Regions from separate parts of the Streptomyces sp. NPDC005004 genome, predicted to be linked through region 2. Evidence: riboswitches for the same ligand, from Rfam matches in the RefSeq annotation. Region 2 holds a riboswitch; the other holds the start of a gene.

The links. Region 2 has a riboswitch for cobalamin ahead of ACWEEU_RS26325 (cobalamin biosynthesis protein). Riboswitches for the same ligand answer to the same signal wherever they lie in the genome.
Region 1: it holds a riboswitch for cobalamin, as region 2 does, so the genes downstream of both, ACWEEU_RS16830 (ribonucleoside-diphosphate reductase subunit alpha) here and ACWEEU_RS26325 (cobalamin biosynthesis protein) in region 2, are expected to answer to the same signal.

Annotation. Positions count from the first base shown of each region.
Region 1 covers NZ_JBSGAH010000010.1:183,337-191,090, forward strand. Annotated here, with positions in the region: gene ACWEEU_RS16800 (carbohydrate ABC transporter permease) at 1-557, opposite strand, end outside; gene ACWEEU_RS16805 (extracellular solute-binding protein) at 733-2,007, opposite strand; gene ACWEEU_RS16810 (GntR family transcriptional regulator) at 2,417-3,181, shown strand; gene ACWEEU_RS16815 (DUF3311 domain-containing protein) at 3,417-3,686, shown strand; gene mctP (monocarboxylate uptake permease MctP) at 3,683-5,293, shown strand; gene ACWEEU_RS16825 (GNAT family N-acetyltransferase) at 5,371-5,877, shown strand; cobalamin riboswitch at 5,941-6,066, shown strand; gene ACWEEU_RS16830 (ribonucleoside-diphosphate reductase subunit alpha) at 6,191-7,754, shown strand, end outside.
Region 2 covers NZ_JBSGAH010000022.1:70,038-77,791, reverse strand. Annotated here, with positions in the region: gene ACWEEU_RS26345 (class II aldolase/adducin family protein) at 1-222, opposite strand, end outside; gene ACWEEU_RS26340 (GH25 family lysozyme) at 417-1,196, shown strand; gene ACWEEU_RS26335 (inorganic phosphate transporter) at 1,351-2,613, shown strand; gene ACWEEU_RS26330 (hypothetical protein) at 2,638-2,865, shown strand; cobalamin riboswitch at 3,034-3,175, shown strand; gene ACWEEU_RS26325 (cobalamin biosynthesis protein) at 3,274-4,215, shown strand; gene ACWEEU_RS26320 (cobyric acid synthase) at 4,212-5,720, shown strand; gene cobN (cobaltochelatase subunit CobN) at 5,717-7,754, shown strand, end outside.

The sequences.
Region 1 (7,754 bases), on a different contig from region 2:
GCGAACCAGTTGTGGCCCACCATCTCGACGCCGGGGAGCTTGCTGAGCAGGGCGTTGAGGATGCCGTAGTCGGAGTCGAAGAGCCACTTGAAGACGGTGGTGGCGACGATGACGGGCATACCCCAGCTCGCCACCAGGGCGATGTTGACCAGGGTGCGGACCCAGCCGGAGACGCGCTGGAGCAGCAGGGCGATCAACATGCCGAGCACCATGGTGAGGATCACCGAGCCGCCCGCGAAGATCAGCGTGCGCAGCACGACCTGCCAGAACTCGCCGTCCCCGAGCACCGACGAGAAGTTGGCGAAACCCACCGACTCGGCGGGCTGGAAGCCCCACAACTGGGACTGCCCGAACTTCTGGAACGACAGGGTGACCAGGCGCACCAGCGGGTAGCCCATGACGAGGGCGAGGATCAGCAGACAGGGTGCGAGCAGCAGCCAGGGCGTGGCCGCGCCGCCCCGCGCGCCGGACCGTGGTGTTCCGCCGGGTGCGGCGGGGGGCGGTGCCTGGCGCGGTGGCGGCACCTTGGCCGGGGTGGTCGTGTCTGCGGCACTCATCGCGCGCTCCTCAGCGGTCCCTGTGCTCGTACGCGGGCGGCGGCCGCGCGGTGGGTCTGGTCGTACGCGGGTGTGCGCGCGGCACCCGGGCGGGCGGCGGCCGGTCCCCGCGCGGGGGTGCGTGCGCGGGCACCGGCCCCGGTGCGGTCCGGGGCCGGTGTGCTCCGCGCTCGGGTCACTTGTTGTTGATGACCTTGTCGATCGCGGCGTCGGCCTGCTTCGCGGCGGCCGCGGGCGTCTGCTTGCCGGTGCCGATGTTCTGCAGCATGTTCTGCAGGATCTGCGCCTTCTCGACCTGGCCCCAGCCGGGCGCCATCGGCACGAACCAGCTCGACTCGGCCGCGGTGGCCGGGACGGCGGTCGCCGGGTCGTTCTTCAGGGTGGCGAGGTCGGCCTTGTTGTTGGGCAGGTTGCCCTTGGCCATCAGGCCCTTCTGCCCCGAGGGCCCGGTGAAGGCGTTGATCCACTCGGCGGCGAGCCCCTGCGCCTTGGACTTGACCGGGACGGCCAGGTCGGAACCGCCGAGGAAGACCGGGATGTTCTTGCCGGACGGACCGGGCATCACGAAGTTCTCGAGCTTGTCCTTGAGCCCCCCGACCTTGTCGTTCTTCGGGTCGGCGGCGGTGGCGCCCTCCCAGGCGGCACCGAAGATCATGGCGGACTTGCCCTGTCCGAAGACGATGGGACGGTCGGACTCGTCCTTGGTCTTGTCGCCGTGCATGTACTTGTCGAGCACGGTCTTGTACTCGGTCAGGCCCTTGAGCGACTCGGGCGAGGACAGGCTCGCCTTCCACTGGCCGCCGCTCTCCTTGGCGATGGCGCCGCCCGCGTCGTAGACGAAGGACATCGCGGCGTACCAGTCACGGGAGGGCTGGTACCAGGCGCTGAACTTGCCGCCCTTCTTCTTCTGGATCTTGTTCAGGTCGGCGGTCAGCTCGTCGTAGGTCTTCGGGACCTCCTTGACGCCGGCCGCGGCGGCGATGTCCTTGCGCCAGCTCGCGACCCGGCCGCCCGCGTAGTACGGAACGCCGTAGGTCTTGCCCTCGTACGTCACCGACGCCTTGAGGCCGTCGAGCCAGTCGGCGGACTTGGCGAACTTGGTCGCGTCCAGCGGGGCGAAGGCGCCCTTGACCATGTAGCCGAGCATCTCGGTGTTGCCCATCTCGACCACGTCGGGGGCCTTGTCGGTGGCGAGGACGGCGTCGAGCTTGGTGTTCTTGTCCGGCCAGCCGTAGTACTCGTGCTTGATCTTCAGGCCGGGGTGCTTCTTGACGACCGCCGCGTCGGCGGACTTCACCAGCTCGGGCCAGTTGTTCTGCGCGTCGACGGTGAGCCAGACGGTCAGCTCCTTGGCGTCCGCCGCCCCCTTGCCGTCGTTGTCGCTCCCGCACGCCGCGACCGAGACGATCATGCCCGCGATGCCGATCGCGGCTGTCAGTCTGCGCTTCACGCCACCCTCCTCAAGGGACGCCACCCACCCCCCTGCCACCCCCTCGATGCACGGCTGCGCGCCGAACCATCCGTGGGACCGGGAACTGGACCAATGGTGTAGACCAGCACCGGGAGCCTGACCCACGCCAATGAGCATGTCAAGGGTGTTCCTGCGGGCCACGGGCGTCCGTGATGCGACCGAGATATGCAGGGACCTTTCATTGCTCAAGCGACAGATCGGACGGACCAGTTCCGGTGGACCACTGGCAGGAAATGCGGTGTGGACTAGACCAGCAGAAGTAGCGGCGGTATACAGGGAGGTCACGGAGCGTGCGGGCCGCAGCCGGTCGCGCGCCGCCGTGCCACGATGTGGGCCGTGGCCGATGGACGTCGGTCGCTTTCGGCGTCCGGAGCCGGGAAGGCAGAGCATGAGCACCGATGTCAGCAGGGCGGAGAACGAGGCCGGCGCGACCGTCCGTACCGCGCGCGTGCCCAAGTACTACCGCCTGAAGAAGCATCTGCTGGACATGACGGAGACGCTTCCCCCCGGCACGCCCGTCCCGCCCGAGCGCACGCTGGCCGCCGAGTTCGACACCTCCCGCACCACCGTCCGCCAGGCCCTCCAGGAACTGGTCGTCGAGGGACGGCTGGAGCGCATCCAGGGCAAGGGCACGTTCGTCGCCAAGCCCAAGGTCTCCCAGGCGCTCCAACTGACCTCCTACACCGAGGACATGCGCGCCCAGGGCCTGGAGCCGACCTCGCAGCTCCTCGACATCGGGTACGTCACGGCCGACGACCGGCTCGCCGGGCTGCTGGACATCACCGCGGGCGGACGCGTGCTGCGCATCGAGCGGCTGCGCATGGCCAACGCCGAGCCGATGGCCATAGAGACCACCCATCTGTCCGCCAAGCGCTTTCCCGCGCTGCGCCGTTCGCTGGTGAAGTACACCTCGCTGTACACCGCGCTCGCCGAGGTCTACGACGTCCATCTCGCCGAGGCCGAGGAGACCATCGAGACCTCGCTGGCCACCCCGCGCGAGGCCGGCCTGCTCGGCACCGACGTGGGCCTGCCCATGCTGATGCTGTCCCGCCACTCCCTGGACCGCGAGGGCAACCCGGTGGAGTGGGTGCGCTCGGTCTACCGGGGCGACCGCTACAAGTTCGTGGCCCGGCTGAAGCGGCCCGTGGACTGAGAATCCCGCCGCGGGCCCGCCCGGCTGGGGGTCCGGGGGTCATCCCCCGGGACGACACGGCGTGGCCCGGCTGAAGCGGCCCGTGGACTGACCTGCGGCGCTCTCCCCCATCTCCGCACCTCACAGCGGCATATCAATACACGGACGAGGGGTTCCGCTCCCGCCTGCCGTCACCTACATTGCCAGCGCATTACGCAGTGATCAACGCTGATCAACGAGGGGACGGAGCGGTGGCATGTCCGAATCACCCGAAGTGAGGCCCCCGGTGGTGACACCGGTCCGTGTCGTCATCGGCCTGTGTCTTCTCGCGCCGTTCGTCGCGATGCTGTGGGTCGGCTCGTTCGCGAAGACGGACCCGACGTTCATCGGCATCCCGTTCTTCTACTGGTACCAGATGCTGTGGGTGCTGGTCTCCACCTCGCTCACCATGCTGGCGTACCAGCTCTGGCAGCGCGATCAGCGCGCCCGCAAGGCTCAGGTTCAGGACGGGGGTGCGTCCCGGTGAAGGACGGCGTCAACGGCGTGGCGCTCGGCGTCTTCGTCTTCTTCTTCCTGGCCGTCACGGTCATGGGCTTCCTGGCCGCGCGCTGGCGCAAGGCCGAGAACGAGCACTCGCTGGACGAATGGGGGCTGGGCGGCCGGTCGTTCGGCACCTGGGTCACCTGGTTCCTGCTCGGCGGCGACCTCTACACGGCGTACACCTTCGTCGCCGTGCCCGCCGCGATCTACGCGGCCGGTGCCGCCGGGTTCTTCGCGGTGCCGTACACGATCCTGGTGTACCCGCTGATCTTCACGTTCCTGCCCCGGCTGTGGTCGGTCTCGCACCGCCACGGGTACGTCACCACCTCGGACTTCGTGCGTGGGCGGTTCGGCTCGAAGGGCCTGTCGCTGGCGGTGGCGGTCACCGGCATCCTGGCGACCATGCCGTACATCGCGCTCCAACTGGTCGGCATCCAGGCCGTCCTGGACGTGATGGGCGTGGGCGGCGGCGAGAACACCAACTGGTTCGTGAAGGACCTGCCGCTGCTGATCGCCTTCGGTGTGCTCGCGGCCTACACCTACTCCTCGGGCCTGCGCGCCCCGGCGCTGATCGCGTTCGTGAAGGACGCGCTGATCTACATCGTCATCGCGGTGGCGATCATCTACATCCCGATCAAGCTGGGCGGGTTCGACCACATCTTCGCGGCCGCCGACAAGAAGTTCACCGCGGCGGGCGCGGGCGGTCTGGTCCCGGCACCGGCGGGCCAGTGGACGTACGCCACCCTGGCGCTCGGTTCGGCGCTCGCGCTGTTCATGTACCCGCACTCGATCACCGCGACCCTGTCGTCCAGGAGCCGTGAGGTGATCCGGCGCAACACCACGATCCTGCCGCTGTACTCCCTGATGCTGGGCCTGCTCGCGCTGCTCGGCTTCATGGCGATCGCGGCCGGAGTGAAGGTGGCCAACGGGCAGTTGGCGATCCCGCAGCTCTTCGAGGACATGTTCCCGAGCTGGTTCGCGGGCGTGGCCTTCGCGGCGATCGGCATCGGCGCGCTGGTCCCGGCGGCCATCATGTCGATCGCGGCCGCGAACCTGTTCACCCGGAACATCTACAAGGACTTCATCAAGCCCGACGCCACGCCCAGGCAGGAGGCGCAGGTCTCCAAGCTGGTGTCGCTCCTGGTGAAGGTCGGCGCGCTGGTCTTCGTCCTCACGATGGACAAGACGGTGGCGATCAACTTCCAGCTCCTGGGCGGCATCTGGATCCTCCAGACCTTCCCGGCGCTGGTGGGCGGTCTGTTCACCCGCTGGTTCCACCGCTGGGCACTGCTCGCGGGCTGGGCGGTCGGCATGGTCTACGGCACGCTGGCCGCGTACGGGGTCGCCTCGCCGACGCAGGCGCACTTCGGCGGCTCGGCCAAGGAGATCCCGGGCATCGGTGAGATCGGCTACATCGGTCTGACGGCCTTCGTGCTGAACGCCCTGGTCACCGTGGTCGGCACGGTCGTCCTGAAGGCCGTGAAGGCTCCCGAGGGCGTGGACGAGACCCGGCCCGGGGACTACACGGCGGACGCGGGCGACGCGGGCGTCGAGGTGGAGCTGCCGCCCGCCACGGCGGGGAGCGCGCACTAGTCCCCGTCACTCAACTACCTTGCGGGCCGCCGGAAACGCGAGAGCGCCGGCGGCCCGCCGTCGTCCACACTCACGGTATGGACTTCCTCATCCGGCAGGCCCGCCCCGACGAGTACGCGGAGCTGGGCGAGATCACCGCCCAGGCCTACCTCCAGGACGGGCTCCTCGACTTCGGGGAGGGCGACGCGTATCTGACCGAGCTGCGGGACGTGGCGAAACGGGCGGCCGCCGCCGAGGTGCTGGTGGCCGTGCGGGACGGGGTGCTGCTGGGCGGTGTGACGTTCGTCCCGTCCGGCGGTCCGATGAGCGACATCGCCGGGGCGGGCGAGGCCGAGATCAGGATGCTGGCGGTCGCGCACGCCGGCCGGGGGCAGGGAGCCAGGGAGGCGCTCGTACGGGCCTGTGTGGAGCGCGCGCGGGCCGTGGAGGGCTGTGTACGGGTCGTGCTGTCGACCCAGCCGACGATGCGCGCGGCCCACCGGATCTACGCGCGCCTCGGCTTCGTTCGCACACCCGAGCGGGACTGGAACCCCCTGCCCGGCCTGCCGGAGATCGCCCTGCTTACCTACGAGTTCACGCTCTGAGATCACCGCGACACACGACAGACACAACATCTGGGGGTGCCACGACAGCACGGCACTAGATGTATGCTCATGCTCGCTGTCGCCGCAGGGGAATCCGGTGCGAATCCGGAACTGTCCCGCAACGGTGTACTCGCGTGCTTTGCGCACGCCCGCTTCAGTCCGAGGACCTGCCGACAGCGCGCCCGGCCGTCCGGTCCGGGTGCCCTGAAGACGTCCGGGCCTCGTGGAGTGGGCCGGTGGACGCGACGCGTGCGCGCTCGTGCCCTCCCCTGCCCTCCGCCAGGCCCCCGTGCCCAGCGAGGGAGAGCCCCACGTGACCATCGCGCCGTCCGACCCGGCTTCAGCCACCCCGGCGACCCGGGTGGAGAACGACGGTCCCGGAGCCGCGCTGCTGCGGACCCTGACCGAGCTGACCGCAGACCTCCCCGACGCCGACCCCGGCCGGGTCGCCGCCGCCGCGCTGCGCGGCCGTTCGGCGAAGGCCGACGAGGCCGAGCTGCGTGAGCTGGCGACCGAGGCCGCCGCCGGTCTGATCTCCGAGGACCCCGCCTACTCGCGGCTGGCCGCCCGGCTGCTCACGCTCTCCATCCGCGCCGAGGCCGCCTCGCAGGGCGTGGCGACCTTCACCGAGTCCGTGGCCGTGGGCCACCGCGAGGGCCTGGTCGCCGACCGCACCGCCGACTTCGTCGCGCTGCACGCCGCCCGCCTTGACGCCCTGATCGACACCGGCGCCGACGACCGGTTCGGCTACTTCGGTCTGCGCACCCTGCACAGCCGCTATCTGCTGCGCCACCCGATCACCCGCAAGGTGATCGAGACCCCGCAGCACTTCATGCTGCGCGTGGCGAGCGGTCTGGCCGAGAACGACAGCGCCGCCGCCGTGGACGAAGTGGCCGCGCTCTACGGCCTGATGAGCCGCCTGGACTATCTGCCGTCCTCCCCCACGCTGTTCAACTCCGGTACGCGGCACCCCCAGATGTCGTCCTGCTACCTGCTGGACTCCCCGCTGGACGAGCTGGACTCCATCTACGACCGCTACCACCAGGTGGCCCGCCTCTCGAAGCACGCCGGTGGCATCGGTCTGTCCTACTCCCGCATCCGCAGCCGGGGTTCGCTGATCCGGGGCACCAACGGGCACTCCAACGGCATCGTGCCGTTCCTCAAGACGCTGGACGCCTCGGTGGCCGCGGTCAACCAGGGCGGGCGGCGCAAGGGCGCGGCCGCGGTGTACCTGGAGACCTGGCACTCCGACATCGAGGAGTTCCTGGAGCTGCGCGACAACACCGGTGAGGACGCGCGCCGTACGCACAATCTGAACCTCGCGCACTGGATCCCGGACGAGTTCATGCGCCGGGTCAACGCCGACGAGCAGTGGTCGCTGTTCTCCCCGGCGGACGTGCCCGAGCTGGTCGACCTGTGGGGCGAGGAGTTCGACGCCGCCTACCGCAAGGCCGAGGCGTCGGGTCTGGCGAAGAAGACCATGCCGGCCCGCGAGCTGTACGGCCGCATGATGCGCACCCTCGCGCAGACCGGCAACGGCTGGATGACCTTCAAGGACGCCGCCAACCGCACCGCCAACCAGACGGCGCTGCCGGGCAACGTGGTCCACTCCTCCAACCTCTGCACGGAGATCCTGGAGGTCACCGACGACGGCGAGACCGCGGTCTGCAACCTCGGCTCGGTGAACCTGGGCGCCTTCGTGGTCGACGGTGACATCGACTGGGCGCGCCTGGACGAGACCGTCCGCACGGCCGTGACCTTCCTCGACCGGGTCGTGGACATCAACTTCTACCCGACCGAGCAGGCGGGCCGCTCCAACGCCAAGTGGCGCCCGGTGGGCCTCGGCGCGATGGGCCTCCAGGACGTCTTCTTCAAGC
Region 2 (7,754 bases):
GCCGCTCGGGTCGACGCCGGTGATGTCGTCGGGGCCGAGCCGGTCGTAGGGCACGCCCGTGGGGGTGACCAGCACGGTGTCGCCGACGCGCGCGGAGACGTTCCCCGAGGTGCCGACGACCAGCCCCTCGGCGGCCGTGCGCCGCGCGGTGGCGACCACCTCCGCCCACGCCTCGGCCTCCGCCGCGCCGATCCGTCCCGTGTCACCCCGCTGCCGGTCCATGCGCCGATCCTGCCAGCCGGACGGCGACGGCGGGCGGCGTTTTTGTGACGCGGGGGCCGACCGGACCGTACGTCCGATCGAACGAAAATCATGACACAGCACCACAAATCAACCCCCGCTCCCCGCCCCGCACCTTGAATGGGCCTCCGCCGACCGACCGGACGACGACGCTTCACCGCCACCCCGGGGGACGCATGGCCTTCTCTGCCCACCGCCGCGCCGGAGTCCTCGCGACGGCCACCGCGGCGCTCGCCCTGACGGGCACCCACCTCAGCGCCGCCGGACCGCTCCACGCCACGGCCACCGCCCCCGCACCGCACCGCGCCGTCCTCCCCGCGCTCCCCCGGGGCAACGACGTCTCCTCGCACCAGAAGCGCGTGGACTTCGACCGCGCCCGCGCCCGGGGCGCCCGGTTCGCCTACGTCAAGGCGACCGAGTCGACGAACTACCGCAACCCGTACTTCGCCGGGCAGTACGACGGCGCCCGCCGCGCGGGGCTGATCCGGGGCGCGTACCACTTCGCCCGCCCCGACCGCTCCTCCGGCGCCCGCCAGGCCGCGTACTTCGTCCGGCACGGCGGCGACTGGCGCGCCGACGGCGTCACGCTGCCACCCGCGCTCGACATCGAGTACAACCCGTACGACAAGCACCACAAGTGCTACGGGCTGAGCCATCTGCGGATGGTCCGCTGGATCTGGTCGTTCAGCGACGAGGTCCGCCGCGAGACGGGACGCCGCCCGGTCATCTACACCACCGCCAACTGGTGGAACGCCTGCACGGGGCGCAGCCGCGCCTTCGGTGCGAGCCATGCGCTGTGGGTCGCCGGACACGGCGCCTCGGGGCCCGGAAGGCTTCCCGCGGGCTGGCGTTACTGGACGTTCTGGCAGTACGGCGTCAAGGGCCGGCTGCCGGGTGACCAGGATCTCTTCAACGGCTCCGCGAACCGCCTGCGGACCTTCGCGCGCGCCCGCTGACCCAAGGGGCGCCCGGGCCGTGCGGAATCATTCATTCCGGACGGAATCCGGGCCCCCGCTTCCGACACCGTGATGCCCGGCCGAGTTCACCTTCCGTTCACCCAGGTTGCCTACGTTCATCCAGCCAATGACGCTCGAACGATTGCCTGGGTAAATGGAAAGCTTCTCGCTGATCCTCGCGATTGTGGTGGTAACCGCACTCGCGTTCGATTTCACGAACGGTTTCCACGACACCGCCAACGCGATGGCCACGACCATCTCGACCGGTGCGCTCAAGCCCAAGGTCGCGGTGGCCATGTCGGCCGCCCTCAACCTGGTGGGCGCTTTTCTCTCGGTGGAGGTCGCCAACACGATCTCCAAGGGTCTCGTCGACGAGACCGGCATCCGTCCCGAGGTCATCTTCGCCGCACTGACCGGCGCGATCCTCTGGAACCTCCTCACCTGGCTGGTGGGCCTGCCCTCCAGTTCCTCGCACGCCCTGATGGGCGGCCTGATCGGCGCCACCGTCGCGTCGGCGGGCTTCGGCGCCGTCCACGGCGACGTGCTGGTCACCAAGGTGCTGCTCCCGGCCGTCGCCGCCCCCGTGGTGGCCGGTCTGGCCACCATGCTCGCGACCCGGCTGTCCTACGGCGTCTCCCGGGACTCCGGCGGCGAGGCCACCCGCAAGGGCTACCGCGCGGGCCAGATCGCCTCGGCCGGTCTGGTCTCCCTCGCCCACGGCACCAACGACGCCCAGAAGACGATGGGCATCATCACCCTCGCGCTGATCACCGGCGGCGCCATCGCCCCCGGCTCCAACCCGCCGGTCTGGGTCATCCTCTCGGCGGGTCTGGCCATCGCGGCCGGTACCTACATCGGCGGCTGGCGCATCATCCGCACGATGGGCACCGGCCTCACCGACCTGGAGCCGCGTCAGGGCTTCGCCGCCCAGACCAGCGCCGCGACGGCCATCCTGGCCTCCTCGCACCTCGGCTTCTCCCTGTCCACCACCCACGTCGTCTCCGGCGCGGTGATGGGCGCGGGCCTGGGCCGCAAGGGCGGTGTGGTCCGCTGGTCCACCGCGTCCCGGATGTTCGTCGCCTGGGCGCTGACCCTCCCGGCCGCCGCCCTGGTCGCCGCGGGCGCCGAGTCCGTGACCGACCTGGGCGACTGGGGCACCGCCGCCGTCGCCGTCTTCCTGGTCGCCGCGAGCGCCGCGATCTGGAAGATCTCCCGCCGCGAGGTCATCGACCACACCAGCGTCACCCCGGCCGGCGCGCACGAGGAGCCCGCCGGTGTGGTCACCACCGCCATGGCCGCGGTCACCCCACCCCCCGCGGGCACCGTGGCCGAGGGCCTGACGGCCACCATCCCGGCCCCGGCCGTCGTCGAACCGGCCACCGCGACCCCCGTCGCCCCGCCCGCCTCCGCGGCCTGACCCGGTCTCCGAAGGAGCAACCCCATGCAGATCGACTGGGCGGCCATCGGTTCCGTCTTCGGTGTCAGCCTCGCGGCGAGCGTGGCCCTGGTGGTCCTGTTCACCCTGGGCGTCGGCGGGCTCGCCCGCCGCGAGAAGGCCGCCGCGCGCGGCGAGTCGGCCGCCCTCGCGGTGACCGGCGCGTACCTCTGCTTCGCCGCGTGTGCGGCGGCGGTGGCGTACGGGTTCTACCTGATCGTGGCGAAGGCCTGAGCCGACAGCCCCGGCGGCGCATTACGTGTGTGAGGCCCCTTCCGGCACCCGCCGGGAGGGGCCTCGCGCTTCGCCGGCCCCCCCGGCGTACGCCCCGCCTGTGCCTGACGAGGGCCCGATGTGGGCCCGCCCACACTCTCCCTCCGCAGGTCAAGGGCAGGTTGACGGCCCTTCGGGGGGCGTGGTGGACTTCCGGGGCCATGTACGGCGGCAGAAGAGGAAGCCGGTGCGAATCCGGCGCGGTCCCGCCACTGTCACCGGGGAGTGATCCCCGGGAGCCAGGAACTCCTGCCGTCGGTCTCGTCGAACCAGGGCGTGGACACCCTGAGTGAGGACATACCGCCATGCTCGGCTGCCCGTTGAGTACCCCTCCCAGGACCGCTCCCGCGCCCACGGCCGGCTGAGCCGATGGGTGCCGATCGCTCCTACGCGTACGGCGCCGCCGCCGGCCTCCTGGGCGACCTGCTCCTCGGTGATCCCCGCCGCCGCCACCCCGTGGCGGCGTTCGGACGCGCCGCCGGGGCCGTCGAGCGCGCGCTGTGGCACGACCACCGCGGCTGGGGCGCCCTGCACACGCTGGTGTGCGCCGGGGGCGCCGTCGCGACGGGCGCGCTGGCCGAGCGCGCCGTACGCCGCTCCCCCGCCGCGTCCCTGGCGCTGACCGCCGCCGCCACCTGGGCCGTCGTCGGCGGCACCTCGCTGGCCCGGGAGGCACGCGCCGTCGGCCGTGCCCTGGCCGACGGGGACGTGACCGCCGCCCGCGCCCGCCTTCCGCACCTGTGCGGTCGCGACCCGCAGGCGCTGGACGCCGACGGGATCGCCCGCGCCGTGGTCGAGTCGGTCGCCGAGAACACCTCCGACGCGGTCGTGGGCGCCCTGGTGTGGGGCGCGGTGGCCGGGGTGCCCGGGCTGCTCGGCTTCCGGGCCGTCAACACGCTGGACGCCATGGTGGGCCACAAGTCGCCCCGGCTGCGCCGCTTCGGCTGGGCCGCCGCCCGCCTGGACGACGTGGCGGGATGGCCCGGGGCCCGTCTGACCGCGCTGCTGGCGACGCTGGCCGGCCCCGATCCGCGTGGTGCCGTCCGCGCCTGGCGGGCCGACGCCGACCGGCACCCGAGCCCCAACGCCGGTCCGGTGGAGGCGTCGTTCGCGGGCGCCCTCGGCGTGCGCCTCGGCGGCACGCTGTCCTACGGCGGCCGGGTCGAGCACCGGCCCGTGCTCAACGGCTCCGGGCGTCCGGTCCGGGTCACCGACATCGACCGGGCGGTACGGCTCTCCCGCCGCGTCGGTCTGCTCGCGCTCGGCGTGAGCGCCGGGGCGAGCCTGATCCTGAAGGGACGCGGGAAGTGAACGGTGGTCTCCTCGTCGCGGGTACGACCTCCGACGCGGGCAAGAGCGTCGTGACGGCCGGGATCTGCCGCTGGCTGGTCCGCCAGGGCGTGAAGGTGGCGCCCTTCAAGGCGCAGAACATGTCCCTCAACTCCTTCGTCACCCGCGAGGGCGCCGAGATCGGGCGGGCGCAGGCCATGCAGGCGCAGGCGTGCCGCGTCGAGCCGACCGCCCTGATGAATCCCGTGCTGCTCAAGCCCGGTGGCGAGCAGAGCAGTCAAGTGGTGCTGCTGGGCAGGCCGGTGGGCGAGATGAGCGCGCGCGGCTATCACGGCGGACGCCAGCAGCGGCTGCTCGGCACCGTGCTGGAGTGCCTGGCCGAGTTGCGGGGCACGTATGACGCGGTGATCTGTGAGGGGGCCGGTTCGCCCGCCGAGATCAATCTGCGGCGCACCGACATCGTGAACATGGGGATCGCGCGCGGCGCGCGCCTGCCCGTCCTCGTCGTCGGCGACATCGACCGCGGCGGCGTCTTCGCCTCCTTCTACGGCACGCTCGCCCTGCTCTCCCCCGAGGACCAGGAGCTGGTCGCCGGGTTCCTGGTGAACAAGTTCCGGGGCGACGTCTCGCTGCTGGAACCGGGCCTCGACATGCTGCGCGGCCTCACCGGGCGCGACACCTACGGCGTGCTGCCGTTCCGGCACGGGCTCGGCATCGACGAGGAGGACGGGCTCCGCGTCTCGCTGCGGGGCACCGTCCGCGAGTCCACGGTCGCCCCGCCGGTCGGAGAGGACGTGCTGCGGGTCGCGGTGTGCGCGGTGCCGCTGATGTCCAACTTCACCGACGTGGACGCGCTGGCCGCCGAGCCCGGCGTGATCGTGCGGTTCGTGGACCGCCCGGAGGAACTGGCCGACGCCGACCTGGTGGTGGTCCCGGGCACGCGCGGAACCGTGCGGGCGCTGGCCTGGCTGCGCGAGCGCGGCCTCGCGGACGCGCTGGCCCGCCGGGCCGCCGAGGGGCGCCCGGTCCTGGGCATCTGCGGCGGCTTCCAGGTGCTCGGCGAGCGCATCGAGGACGAGGTGGAGTCGCGCGCCGGAACCGTCGAGGGGCTCGGCCTGCTGCCGGTGCGGGTGCGCTTCGCCCGCGAGAAGACCCTCACGCGCCCCTCCGGCGAGGCCCTGGGCGAACCGGTCGAGGGGTACGAGATCCATCACGGTGTCGCCCACGTCCTGGGCGGTGAAGCCTTCCTGGACGGCTGCCGGGTCGGCCAGGTCTGGGGCACCCACTGGCACGGCTCGCTGGAGTCGGACGGCTTCCGGCGCGCCTTCCTGCGCGAGGTCGCCGCCGCCACCGGACGCCGCTTCGTCCCGGCCCCCGGCACCTCGTTCGCCGCGCTGCGCGAGGAGCAGCTCGACCGGCTCGGCGACCTCATCGAACAGCACGCGGACACGGACGCGCTCTGGCGGCTCATCGAGTCCGGCGCGCCGCGAGGACTGCCCTTCATCCCCCCGGGAGCGCCCGCATGAGCACAGTGTTGTTGTTGTCGACCGCCGACACGGACCTGCTGGCCGCGCGTGCCAGCGGCGCCGACTACCGGATCGGCAACCCCGTCCGCGTGGACGTCACCGGCGAGCTGCCGGGGCTCCTGGCGGGCGCCGACCTCGCGGTCGTACGGCTCCTCGGCGGCAAGCGTGCCTGGGAGGACGGGCTCGCCGCGCTCAAGGCGTCCGGTGTGCCGACCGTGCTGCTGGGCGGCGAGAGCGTGCCGGACGCCGAGCTGATGGCCGAGTCGTCGGTGCCCGCCGGGGTCGTGGCGGAGGCGCTGCGCTATCTGGTCGAGGGCGGCCCGGAGAACCTCCTGGAGCTGTCCCGGTTCCTCTCCGACACCGTGCTGCTGACCGGCGAGGGCTTCGAAGTTCCGCGCTCCATGCCGGAGTTCGGGGTGCACGGCGCGTATGCGCTGCGGGAGGGGCGCCCCACGGTGGGCGTGCTCTTCTACCGCGCCCACGAACTCAGCGGCAACACCGGCTTCGTGGACACCCTGTGCGAGGCGATCGAGGCGCGGGGCGCCAACGCCCTTCCGGTGTACTGCGGTTCGCTGCGCGGTGCGGACCCGGCGCTGTACGAGCTGCTGGGGCGGGCCGACGCCCTGATCGCCACGGTGCTGGCGGCGGGCGGCACGCACGCCTCCCAGGCGTCGGCGGGCGGCGACGAGTCGTGGGACATCGGCGCGCTGGCCGACCTCGACGTCCCGGTGCTGCAAGGACTGTGCCTCACGTCCTCGCGAGCCGCGTGGGACGCCTCGGACGCCGCCCTCTCCCCCATGGACGCGGCCATGCAGGTCGCCATCCCGGAGTTCGACGGCCGCCTGATCACCGTGCCGTTCTCCTTCAAGGAGCAGGGACCCGACGAGGTCCCGGTCTACGTCGCCGACCCCGAGCGGGCCGCGCGGGTGGCCGGAATCGCGGTACGGCACGCGGCACTCGAGCACAAGCCCAACGCCGAGAAGCGGATCGCGCTCGTCTTCACCGCCTACCCCACCAAGCACTCCCGCGTCGGCAACGCGGTCGGTCTGGACACCCCCGCCTCGGCGGTCCGTGTCCTGGACGCGCTGCGGGACGCCGGGTACGGGGTGAGCGGATACCCCGCCGGGGGCGACGAGCTGATCCACCGGCTCATCGAGGCCGGCGGCCACGACGTGGAGTGGCTGACCGAGGACCAGCTCGCGGCCGCGCCCGCCCGGGTGCCGCTCGCGGACTACCGGGCATGGTTCGCCACGCTCGACCCGGCGCTGCGCGAGGCCATGGTGCAGGCGTGGGGCGAGCCGCCGGGGAACCTGTACGTGGACGGCGACGACATCGTGCTCGCCTCCCTGCGGTTTGGGAACGTCGTCGTGATGATCCAGCCGCCGCGCGGCTTCGGGGAGAACCCGATCGCGATCTACCACGACCCCGACATGCCGCCCTCGCACCACTACCTGGCCGCCTACCGCTGGCTGGAGAACAGCTTCGGCGCGGACGCGGTCGTCCACATGGGCAAGCACGGCACGCTGGAATGGCTGCCGGGCAAGGGACTCGGGCTGTCGGGCGGCTGCGCCCCGGACGCCGTGCTCGGCGAACTCCCGCTGGTCTACCCGTTCATCGTCAACGATCCCGGCGAGGGCACCCAGGCCAAGCGGCGCGGGCACGCCACGGTGGTCGACCATCTGGTCCCGCCGATGGCCCGCGCGGACACCTACGGCGACCTCGCCAAGCTGGAGCAACTCCTCGACGAGTACGCCCTCGTGTCCGACCTGGACCCGACGAAGGCCCCCGCCGTCCGCGCCCAGATCTGGACCCTGGTCAAGGCGGCCGAGCTGCATCACGACCTGCACGTGGACGAGCAGCCGGAGGACGACGACTTCGACGCGTTCGTCATGCACATCGACGGCTATCTGTGCGAGATCAAGGACGTGCAGATCCGCGACGGACTCCACGTCCTCGGCGGCGGCCCGGAGGGCGAACCGCGCGTGAACCTGGTGCTGGCCGTGCTGCGCGCCTCCCAGGTGTGGGGCGGCCAGG